One region of the Streptomyces sp. NPDC126503 genome, then DNA from elsewhere that is predicted to be linked to it. Evidence: riboswitches for the same ligand, from Rfam matches in the RefSeq annotation. Region 1 holds a riboswitch; the other holds the start of a gene.
The links. Region 1 has a riboswitch for glycine ahead of gcvP (aminomethyl-transferring glycine dehydrogenase). Riboswitches for the same ligand answer to the same signal wherever they lie in the genome.
Positions count from the first base shown of each region.

Region 1 (4,986 bases):
GAGGTGGTGAGCCTCCTCCAGGGCGGTCAGGGTGTCTTCGGCATCGCCGTGGGCGTCGTCTGGCGCGACGTGGAGGCGGCTCTCTCGCAGCTGCACGGCGAGCGGGTCGACACGGGCGAGACGCTGATCGGGCACAATCCGGGCGACGAACTGGCCCGGCGGCGGCGCGACCGGGCCGTCTGAGCCCCGGGTCCGGCGGCCGGCCGGTCCTGCCGGGTTTCCTGTCGGTGAGTCCGATGTCAGTGGCATGGGGCAGCATCGGAGGCGTGAGAGCCGCGCCGACGATCCTGCATCTGGACATGGATGCGTTCTTCGCCGCCGCCGAGCAGGCGGCGAAGCCCAGCCTGCGCGGAAAACCGGTGATCGTCGGCGGTCTCGGGCCGCGCGGCGTGGTGGCCACCGCCTCCTACGAGGCGCGGCGCTTCGGGGTGCACTCCGCCATGCCGATGGGGCAGGCGCGGCGGCTCGCGCCGAACGCCGCCTTTCTCGTGGCGCGCTTCGCCTTCTACCGGTCGATCAGTGAGCAGGTGATGGAGCTGCTCGGGCGGCTGTCGCCGCTCGTGGAGCCGCTGAGCCTGGACGAGGCCTTCGTCGATCTGGAGGCCGGGGGAGTGGCCGACGACAGCGCGAGCGCGCGGGCCGCCGGGGAGCGGCTGCGGGCCGACATCCTGGCCACCACCGGCCTGACCGGTTCCGTCGGTCTCGCCGGGTCCAAGATGATCGCCAAGATCGCCTCCGAGGAGGCCAAACCCGACGGACTCGTGCTCATCGAGCCGGGCACCGAGCGGGAGCTCCTCGGGCCCCGGTCGGTACGGATCCTGCCCGGCGTCGGCCCGGCCACCGGGGAGCACCTGCGGCGGGCCGGGATGACCACGGTCGCCGATCTGGCGGAGGCCGGTGAGGACGAGCTCGTACGGCTCCTGGGGAAGGCGCACGGGGCCTCGCTGCACCGGATGGCCCAGGGGTACGACGACCGGCCGGTGGTGGCCGAGCGGGACGCCAAGTCGGTGTCGGTCGAGGACACCTTCGACGTGGACCTGCACGACCGGGTACGGATCCGCACGGAGGTGGAGCGGCTCGCCGAGCGGTGCGTGGGGCGGCTGCGCGCCTCGGGGCACTCCGGGCGGACCATCGTGCTCAAGGTGCGGCGGTACGACTTCTCGACGCTGACCCGCTCCGAGACGCTGCGCGGGCCCACGGACGACCCGGTGGTCGTACGGGAGGCGGCGGGGCGGCTCCTGGAGGCGGTGGACACCACGGGGGGCGTGCGGCTCCTGGGTGTCGGGGTCAGCGGCCTCGCCGACTACACGCAGGAGGACCTCTTCGCGCAGTTCGCGGAGGCGGCGGAGTCCATGGCCGGCGGGCGCGACACCGGGGAGGCCGAGGCCCCGGCGGAGCCCGCCGCCTCCCTCCCCGGCGACCCCGCCCGGACCGCTCCGGCCGAGGAGCGGCACTGGTCCCCGGGGCAGGACGTACGGCACGCCGTGCACGGGGCGGGCTGGGTCCAGGGCAGCGGGGTCGGACGCGTCACCGTCCGCTTCGAGGAGCCCTGGTCCCCGCCGGGTCGGGTGCGGACCTTCGCCGTGGACGATCCGGATCTGGAGCCGTCCGAGCCGCTTCCGCTGGTGCGGGGGACGGGGCGGGGGACCGGTGTGCCGGGGCGCGCGGACGCGGCGGGCGGAGGAGCGGCGGCCTGACCCGTCGGCGGCCCCCGGAGCCGTACGTCCTGCCCGAGGGTGTGCGGGCCGTCAGGGGCCGTCCTGGCCCGCCAGGCGCCCGAAGTCCGTGTCCGGTGTGTCCCCGGGCGGGGGCGGCAGGGCGAGGCTGTAGTGGCGGTAGAGCTGGAGTTCCTGCTCGGGGGAGAGGTGCCGGCCGACGCCGAAGTCCGGGGCGTCCTTGATCAGCGCCCGCTCGTACGGGACATGGAGCCCGTCGTCGACCAGTTCGCTCGGCGCCAGGGGGACGAAGGCGTCCCGGCTGAAGAGACCCGTGCGGACGGCGGCCCACTCCGGGACGCCGGTCGCGTCGTCCAGGTACACCTCGTCCACCGTCCCGATTCTGTGTCCGTTCCGGTCGTACGCCTTGCGGCCGATCAGGCTGCGCGGATCGATGTCGGTCTGCACGGTCCCTCCAACTGGTCGCAGCTGCTCCACACCCCTACGAAAGGGCACATCCGGGATGTCGGCCACTTGAGCGATGGGCGGCACAACGGCGCTGGTAGGCTGGCTGTGGCTGTCGACCCCGTGCGGGAGAGTCCCCCGGAGAAAGCTTCCGGTGGCGCCGAAGGAGCAAATCCTCCCCGGAATCTCTCAGGCCCCTGTACCGCGCGGACGAGGTCACTCTGGAAAGCAGAGCGGGAGTCCGACGGCATCCGCTCTCACCGACGGTGAAAGCCGGCGTGCCCTCGGGCGTGCCGGTGAAGCTCTCAGGTTGAGATGACAGAGGGGGAGGCCGTCCGGGCACCCGCGCCGTGGTGCCCCTCGCAGGTCGTGACGACCAGGAGGCCCCCGCACATGACCGCCAACCGCATCCCGCTCTCCGAGCTCGAGCAGGGCATTCCCTTCGAGCAGCGGCACATCGGCCCCGACGCCGAGGCGCGCGCCAAGATGCTCGCCCAGGTCGGCTACGGCTCGCTGGACGAGCTCACCGCCGCCGCGGTGCCGGACGTGATCAAGAACGCCGAGGCGCTGGGCCTGCCCGGTGCCCGGACGGAGGCCGAGGTCCTCGCCGAGCTGCGCGACCTCGCCGACCGCAACCAGGTCCTCGCCCCGATGATCGGACTCGGCTACTACGGGACCTTCACCCCGCCGGTGATCCTGCGGAACGTGATGGAGAACCCCGCCTGGTACACGGCCTACACCCCGTACCAGCCGGAGATCTCCCAGGGCCGCCTCGAGGCCCTGCTGAACTTCCAGACCATGGTCGCCGACCTGACCGGTCTGCCCACCTCGGGCGCCTCGCTGCTCGACGAGAGCACCGCCGCCGCCGAGGCCATGGCGCTCTCGCGGCGCGTCGGCAAGGTCAAGAACGGTGTCTTCGTCGTCGACGCCGACGCCCTGCCGCAGACCATCGCGGTCATCCGGACGCGGGCCGAACCGACCGGGGTCGAGGTCGTCGTCACCGACCTGTCCGCCGGCATCCCGGCCGAGGTCGCCGAGCGCGGCGTCTTCGGCGTGCTGCTGCAGTACCCGGGCGCCTCCGGTGCCGTCCGGGACATCAAGCCGGTCATCGACCAGGCCCACGAGCTCGGCGCGATCGTCACCGTCGCCGCCGACCTGCTCGCCCTCACGCTGCTCGCCTCGCCCGGCTCCCTCGGCGCCGACATCGCCGTGGGCACCACCCAGCGCTTCGGCGTCCCCATGGGCTTCGGCGGCCCGCACGCCGGCTACATGGCCGTCCAGGACAAGCACGCCCGCTCCCTCCCCGGCCGCCTCGTGGGCGTCTCCGTCGACGCCGACGGCAACCGCGCCTACCGCCTGGCCCTGCAGACCCGCGAGCAGCACATCCGCCGCGAGAAGGCCACCAGCAACATCTGCACCGCCCAGGTGCTGCTCGCCGTCATGGCCGGCATGTACGCCGTCTACCACGGTCCGGACGGTCTGCGGCAGATCGCCGAGCGCACCCACCGGTACGCCGCCATCCTCGCCGCCGGTCTGCGCGCCGGAGGCGTGGAGCTGGTCCAGGGCGCCTTCTTCGACACCCTGACCGCCCGGGTACCGGGCCGCGCCGACGCGATCGTGGCCGCCGCCCGCGAGGCCGGGGTCAACCTGTACCGCGCCGACGCCGACCACGTGTCGATGTCCTGCGACGAGACCACCACCCGCGCCCAGCTCGCGGCCGTGTGGGGTGCCTTCGGCGTCACCGCCGACGTCGAGGCCCTCGACGCGGTCACCGAGAACGCGCTGCCCGCCGACGCGCTGCGCTCCGACGCGTACCTGACCCACCCGGTCTTCCACGCGCACCGCTCCGAGACCTCGATGCTGCGCTACCTGCGCAGGCTGGCCGACCGCGACTACGCGCTCGACCGCGGCATGATCCCGCTGGGCTCGTGCACCATGAAGCTCAACGCGACGACCGAGATGGAGTCGGTGACCTGGCCCGAGTTCGGCCAGATCCACCCCTTCGCCCCGGTCGAGCAGGCCCAGGGCTACCTCACGCTCATCACCGAGCTGGAGGAGCGCCTCGCCGAGGTGACCGGCTACGACAAGGTCTCCCTCCAGCCGAACGCCGGTTCTCAGGGGGAGCTCGCGGGTCTCCTCGCGGTCCGCGCCTATCACCGCGCCAACGGCGACGAGCAGCGCACGGTCTGCCTCATCCCCTCCTCCGCGCACGGCACCAACGCCGCCTCCGCCGTGATGGCCGGCATGAAGGTCGTCGTCGTCAGGACCGCCGACGACGGCGAGGTCGACGTCGAGGACCTGCGCGCCAAGATCGCGCAGTACCGCGACGAGCTGTCCGTCCTGATGATCACCTACCCGTCGACGCACGGCGTCTTCGAGGAGCACGTCGCGGACATCTGCGCCGAGGTGCACGAGGCCGGCGGCCAGGTGTACGTGGACGGCGCCAACCTCAACGCGCTGGTCGGCCTCGCCAAGCCCGGAAAGTTCGGCGGCGACGTCTCGCACCTGAACCTGCACAAGACCTTCTGCATCCCGCACGGCGGCGGCGGCCCCGGCGTCGGCCCGGTCGCGGTGCGCGCGCACCTCGCCCCGTACCTGCCGAACCACCCGCTCCAGCCCACCGCGGGCCCGGAGACCGGCGTCGGCCCGATCTCGGCCGCCCCGTGGGGTTCCGCCGGCATCCTGCCGATCTCCTGGTCGTACGTCCGCCTCATGGGCGGCGAGGGCCTCAAGCGCGCCACGCAGGTCGCCGTCCTCGCGGCCAACTACATCGCCAAGCGCCTGGAGCCGCACTACCCGGTGCTCTACACCGGTCCGGCCGGGCTGGTCGCCCACGAGTGCATCGTGGACCTGCGCCCGCTCTCCA
Region 1 is NZ_JBEORS010000039.1:3,740-8,725, forward strand. It holds gene ABTY40_RS29645 (MerR family transcriptional regulator) at 1-183, shown strand, start outside; gene ABTY40_RS29650 (DNA polymerase IV) at 267-1,697, shown strand; gene ABTY40_RS29655 (PRC-barrel domain-containing protein) at 1,749-2,123, opposite strand; glycine riboswitch at 2,237-2,335, shown strand; glycine riboswitch at 2,337-2,449, shown strand; gene gcvP (aminomethyl-transferring glycine dehydrogenase) at 2,514-4,986, shown strand, end outside.

Region 2 (4,986 bases), on a different contig from region 1:
TGCGCCAGGTCCAGACCCAGGATCGTGTCGCCGGGCTGGGCGATCGCGAAGAGGGCGGCCTGGTTGGCGGAGGCGCCGGAGTGGGGCTGCACGTTGGCGTACTCGGCGCCGAACAGCTCCTTGATCCGGTCGATGGCGATCTGCTCGGCCACGTCGACGTGCTCGCAGCCGCCGTAGTAGCGGCGGCCGGGGTAGCCCTCGGCGTACTTGTTGGTGAGGACGGAGCCCTGCGCCTCCATGACGGCGACCGGAGCGAAGTTCTCCGAGGCGATCATCTCGAGGGTGGACTGCTGGCGGCGGAGCTCGGCGTCGACGGCGGCGGCGACGTCCGGGTCCAGCTCGTGGAGGGGAGTGTTCAGAAGCGACATGTTTGATCCCTGGGGTCTCGGGCCCGGTCTCAGCCGGCGGAGAACTCGGCGTACTCGTCGGCGGAGAGCAGATCGTCCGGCGTCTCCGCGACGCGCACCTTGAACAGCCAGCCACCCTCGAACGGAGCCGAGTTCACCAGGGACGGGTCGTCCACCACGTCCTGGTTGGACTCCACGACCTCACCCGTCACCGGGGAGTACAGGTCGCTCACGGACTTCGTCGACTCCAGCTCGCCACAGGTCTCGCCCGCGGTGACGGTGGTACCGGCGGCCGGCAGGTCGGCGTAGACGACATCGCCGAGCGCGTTGGCCGCGAACTCCGTGATGCCGACGGTCGCGACGCCGTCCACGGCGTCCGACAGCCACTCGTGCTCCTTGGTGTAACGCAGCTGCTGGGGGTTGCTCATGACCTGATTCTCCTGGATCGGGGGAGTGCGGATGTACGCGGGTCTTGCGGGGTGAGACGTGGTGGGGGACGAATCCGTCACTTCTGACGCTTGTAGAACGGCAGCGCGACCACCTGGTACGGCTCGTGGGTGCCGCGGATGTCCACCCCTACACCCTCGGTGCCGGGGGCGGCGTGCGCCGCGTCCACGTAGGCCATGGCGATCGGCTTGCCGAGGGTCGGGGACGGGGCGCCGGAGGTCACCTCGCCGATCACCTCGCCGTTCGCGACCACGGACATCCCGGCGCGCGGGACGCGGCGGCCCTCGGCGATCAGGCCCACGAGCTTGCGCGGCGGGGCGGTCTCGGCGCGCTCGGCGGCGGCCTGAAGGGCCTTGCGGCCGACGAAGTCGCCCGGCTTCTCGAACTTCACGACCCGGCCGAGACCGGCGTCGAAGGGGGTGAGGTCGGTGGTCAGCTCGTGACCGTAGAGCGGCATGCCCGCCTCCAGGCGGAGCGTGTCACGGCAGGACAGGCCGCAGGGGATCAGGCCCGCGCCGGCGCCCGCCTCGGTCAGCGCCTTCCAGACGCCCTCCGCGTGCTCGGGCTTCAGGAACAGCTCGAAGCCGTCCTCGCCGGTGTAGCCGGTCCGGGCGATCAGGGCGGGCACCCCGGCGACCGTGCCGGGCAGGCCCGCGTAGTACTTCAGACCGTCCAGGTCGGCGTCGGTGACCTGCGCGAGGATGCCGGGGGACTCCGGGCCCTGCACGGCGATCAGCGCGTACGCGTCGCGGTCGTCGCGCACCTCCGCGTCGAAGCCCTCCGCGCGGGCCACCAGGGCGTCCAGGACGACCTGCGCGTTGGAGGCGTTCGCCACGACCATGTACTCGGTCTCGCCGAGGCGGTAGACGATCAGGTCGTCGAGGATGCCGCCGTCCTCCCGGCAGATCATCGTGTAGCGGGCGCGGCCGTTGCCCACGGTGGAGATGTTGCCGACCAGGGCGTGGTCGAGCAGGTCCACGGCCTGCGGGCCGGTGACGGTGATCTCGCCCATGTGGGAGAGGTCGAAGAGGCCGGCCCGGGTGCGCACGGCGTTGTGCTCGTCGCGCTCGCTGCCGTACCGCAGCGGCATGTCCCAGCCGGCGAAGTCGGTCATGGTCGCGCCCAGCGAACGATGGAGCGCGTCGAGGGCGGTGAGGCGGGGGGCAGTGCTCATGGGGTGGCTCCAGGGTCCCAAGGGCGTGATCGGTGACGAAAACACATGACGGGCGAGGACGTCCTCCCCATCTGTCATGGAACCTGAGAGGTTCACCGAGGGCATCCTCGGCTTGCACCTTGGGTGGGGACGCACCGGCGTCCCGCTTTTCAGATCTGCCTCATCCACGCGGTACGGGGCCTGAGAGATTCAAGGGAGGGTCTTGCTCCTTCGGCGCCCGGACGCGCTCGGCGGTCCGGAACTCTCCCGCGCGGATTCGAGCGGCCGGTATGCGGTTGTACGGCGCTGAGCGCGCCTGGCGCGCACATCATTGCATGTGGTGTCGGCGGGGCAAATCGCTTGTCTGGGATTACCGCTTCTTTACACTTCGTGGGGAAGGGTCTCCTGAGACCCGACAGGGGGAGCGATGACGATCGAGCACACCGGCGCGTTCGCGGCCGGCACCGGCATACCGCCCCAGCGGATGCCCGCCCGCGCCCGCGCGCGGACCCGCTCGCACGGCCGGGGACGGCTCCTGCGGGACCTGCGCGAGCGCGGCGGCCGGGGCCCCCGCGCCCTCACCTTCGCCGCCGGTGACCTGGTGGTCGTCTCCGGTCTGCCCGGCAGCGGCAAGTCCACCCTGATGAAGCGGACCGCGCACGGCCGGGGCGTCGACTCCCAGGACGCCCGCGAGCGCTGGGAGGCCCGCATGCCGCGCCTCCTGCCGTACGCCCTCTACCGCCCCCTGGTCCGGGTCGCCCACTACGCGGGGCTGCGCCGCGCCCTGCGCTCCGGCGAGGGCGTGATCGTGCACGACTGCGGCACCCAGTCCTGGGTGCGCGGCTGGCTCGCCCGGGAGGCGCGGCGGCGCGGCCGCGCCCTCCACCTCGTCCTGCTCGACGTCGACGCGGAGACCGCCCGGGCCGGCCAGCGCGAGCGGGGCCGCGGCGTCTCGGCCTACGCCTTCGCCCGCCACCGCCGGGCCGTCGGCCGGCTCCTCGCCGCCGCCGAGTCGGGCACCCTGCCCCGCGGCTGCGCCTCGGTCACCCTGCTGGACCGGGACGCGGCGGGCACCCTGCGGAAGATCGGCTTCCGGGAGGCGGCCTGAGCGGGCCGCCCCCGCGCTCGTACCCTTCTTTCAGGCCACACCGGCGGCGGGGCGGCGTTAGGGTGCTGCCGGGGACGGGCCGGGGGCGGCAGACCGTGCGAGAAGGGGACACAGGACCGTGGATGTGACGTGGCCGGGCAATGAGCTCGAAGAGGTGCTGGCCGCCTCGCTGGGCGACCCCGCCGCAGGCGGCCGCCTCGTCGAGGTGCTGGGCCGCAGCCCCGTCTGGGTGCCCCTGCCCAACGGCGGCGGGCCCGACAGCACGGACCTGGACCTCGCCACCATGGAGATCGGCGGCGCGGCCTACGTGCCCGTCTTCAGCTCCGAGCAGCAGTTCCTCGCCTGTGTCGGCCCCCACATGTCCTTCACCGTCGCCCCCGCCCGCGACTTCGCCCGCGGCCTGCCGCCCCAGCTCGGCATCGCCGTCAACCCCGGCGGCACGGTCGGCGTCCCGCTGCCCCCGCCCGCGGTGGCCGAACTCTGCCGGGTCGGCCGCACCCCGCTCGACGGCCCCGCCAGCGGCGGCCGCGTCCGCCTCTTCGAGCCCGACTGGCAGGACGACCCCGTCGACTTCCTCGCCGCCGCCTCCGCCGAGTTCGACGCCACCGGGATCGTCACCACGGCCCGCCGCACCCTCGCCAGCGTCGAGGGCACCGAGCCGGCCCTCTTCATCGGCGTCCAGCTCGTCTCCCTGGACGGCGTCGACCGCACCGCGCCCCTGGACGCCCTCGGGCGCGCCCTGGGCCGCGTCGAGGTCGCCTGGCCCGTCAACCTCATCCTCCTCGACATGGCTCAGGACCCCGTCGGCGACTGGATGCTGGAGCGGGTGCGTCCCTTCTACCGGCGTGCCGCCGGGTGAGCGGCCCGCTGTCTAAGCTGAACCGATTCGAGCGAGCCGTACGACAAGAGGGGCGGAACCCAGGGTGAGCGCGTCAGGCACCGCCGCGGCCGGGCAGGTCGAGCACATGCTGCGCCAGGTGGCGCCCGGACGCTACGACGCGTACGAGCGGCTGCTCCACGCCCTCGCCGACGGCGAGGTGTGGATGCTGCTCTGGCAGGGTTCGGCCGGGTCGCCCGACGCGCAGTACGGGAACATGGAGGTCGACGGCTTCGGCTACGCCCCCTGCGTCACCTCCCCGCAGGAGCTGGCGGCCTCCGGCTGGAACCGCGCCCACGAGCGCGTCACGGGCCGGGAGATCGCCCGCGCCCTCTACCCCGACCGCTGGGGCATCTGGCTGAATCCGCACGCCCCCGGCGGCGGCGTCGGCATCCCCTGGGCCGACCTGCGCCGGATCGCCACCGGTCTGGACCGGATGCCCGCGGGGCCGCTCAGGGTCGGCGAGCCCGCCGTGGAGATCCCGCAGTTCTACGCCCTGCTCACGCACACCGCCCACCGCACCCCGGCCGTCCGCTCGCTGCGCCGCGGCTGGGTGCAGCCCGCGCTCGGCTCGCCGTACCTGGTCGTCGGGCTCGACCTGTACGACACCTCGGCGGCGGCCGTCGAGGAGGTGCGGGCGATGATGCGCCAGGCGATCGGCGCCGTCCCCGAGGGCCTGCCCGTCTCCACGGTCGCGCTCTCCGACGCGTACGACCCCGTGGCGCTCTGGCTCCGGGCGAACGCCCGGCCCTTCTACGACCGCGAGGCCCACGGCGGGCGCGGCTCCGCGTCCGTACCCGGTTACGGATATCCGCCCCCCGCGCCGTCCGGATACTGAGACGGCCCCCCTGTTCCGCCCGGACCACAGGCCTCCGGAGCCCCGCTCCGGGGGCCTTCGTTCGCCCCAATTCACCACACGGAAGAAGTAGTTGGGCGACATGTCCGATTGCGCGGAAGAGGGACCCGGTTGGTCCGCTCACATGATCACGACGTCCGGATAACGGAAGTCACAGCACCGCATCACGGTTGCGCAAACATTCACCGCCAGGTCTGG
Region 2 is NZ_JBEORS010000016.1:141,727-146,712, reverse strand. It holds gene glyA (serine hydroxymethyltransferase) at 1-368, opposite strand, end outside; gene gcvH (glycine cleavage system protein GcvH) at 398-775, opposite strand; gene gcvT (glycine cleavage system aminomethyltransferase GcvT) at 853-1,968, opposite strand; glycine riboswitch at 2,128-2,227, opposite strand; gene ABTY40_RS21485 (AAA family ATPase) at 2,375-3,055, shown strand; gene ABTY40_RS21480 (enhanced serine sensitivity protein SseB) at 3,174-3,914, shown strand; gene ABTY40_RS21475 (enhanced serine sensitivity protein SseB C-terminal domain-containing protein) at 3,979-4,770, shown strand.
Region 2: it holds a riboswitch for glycine, as region 1 does, so the genes downstream of both, gcvT (glycine cleavage system aminomethyltransferase GcvT) here and gcvP (aminomethyl-transferring glycine dehydrogenase) in region 1, are expected to answer to the same signal.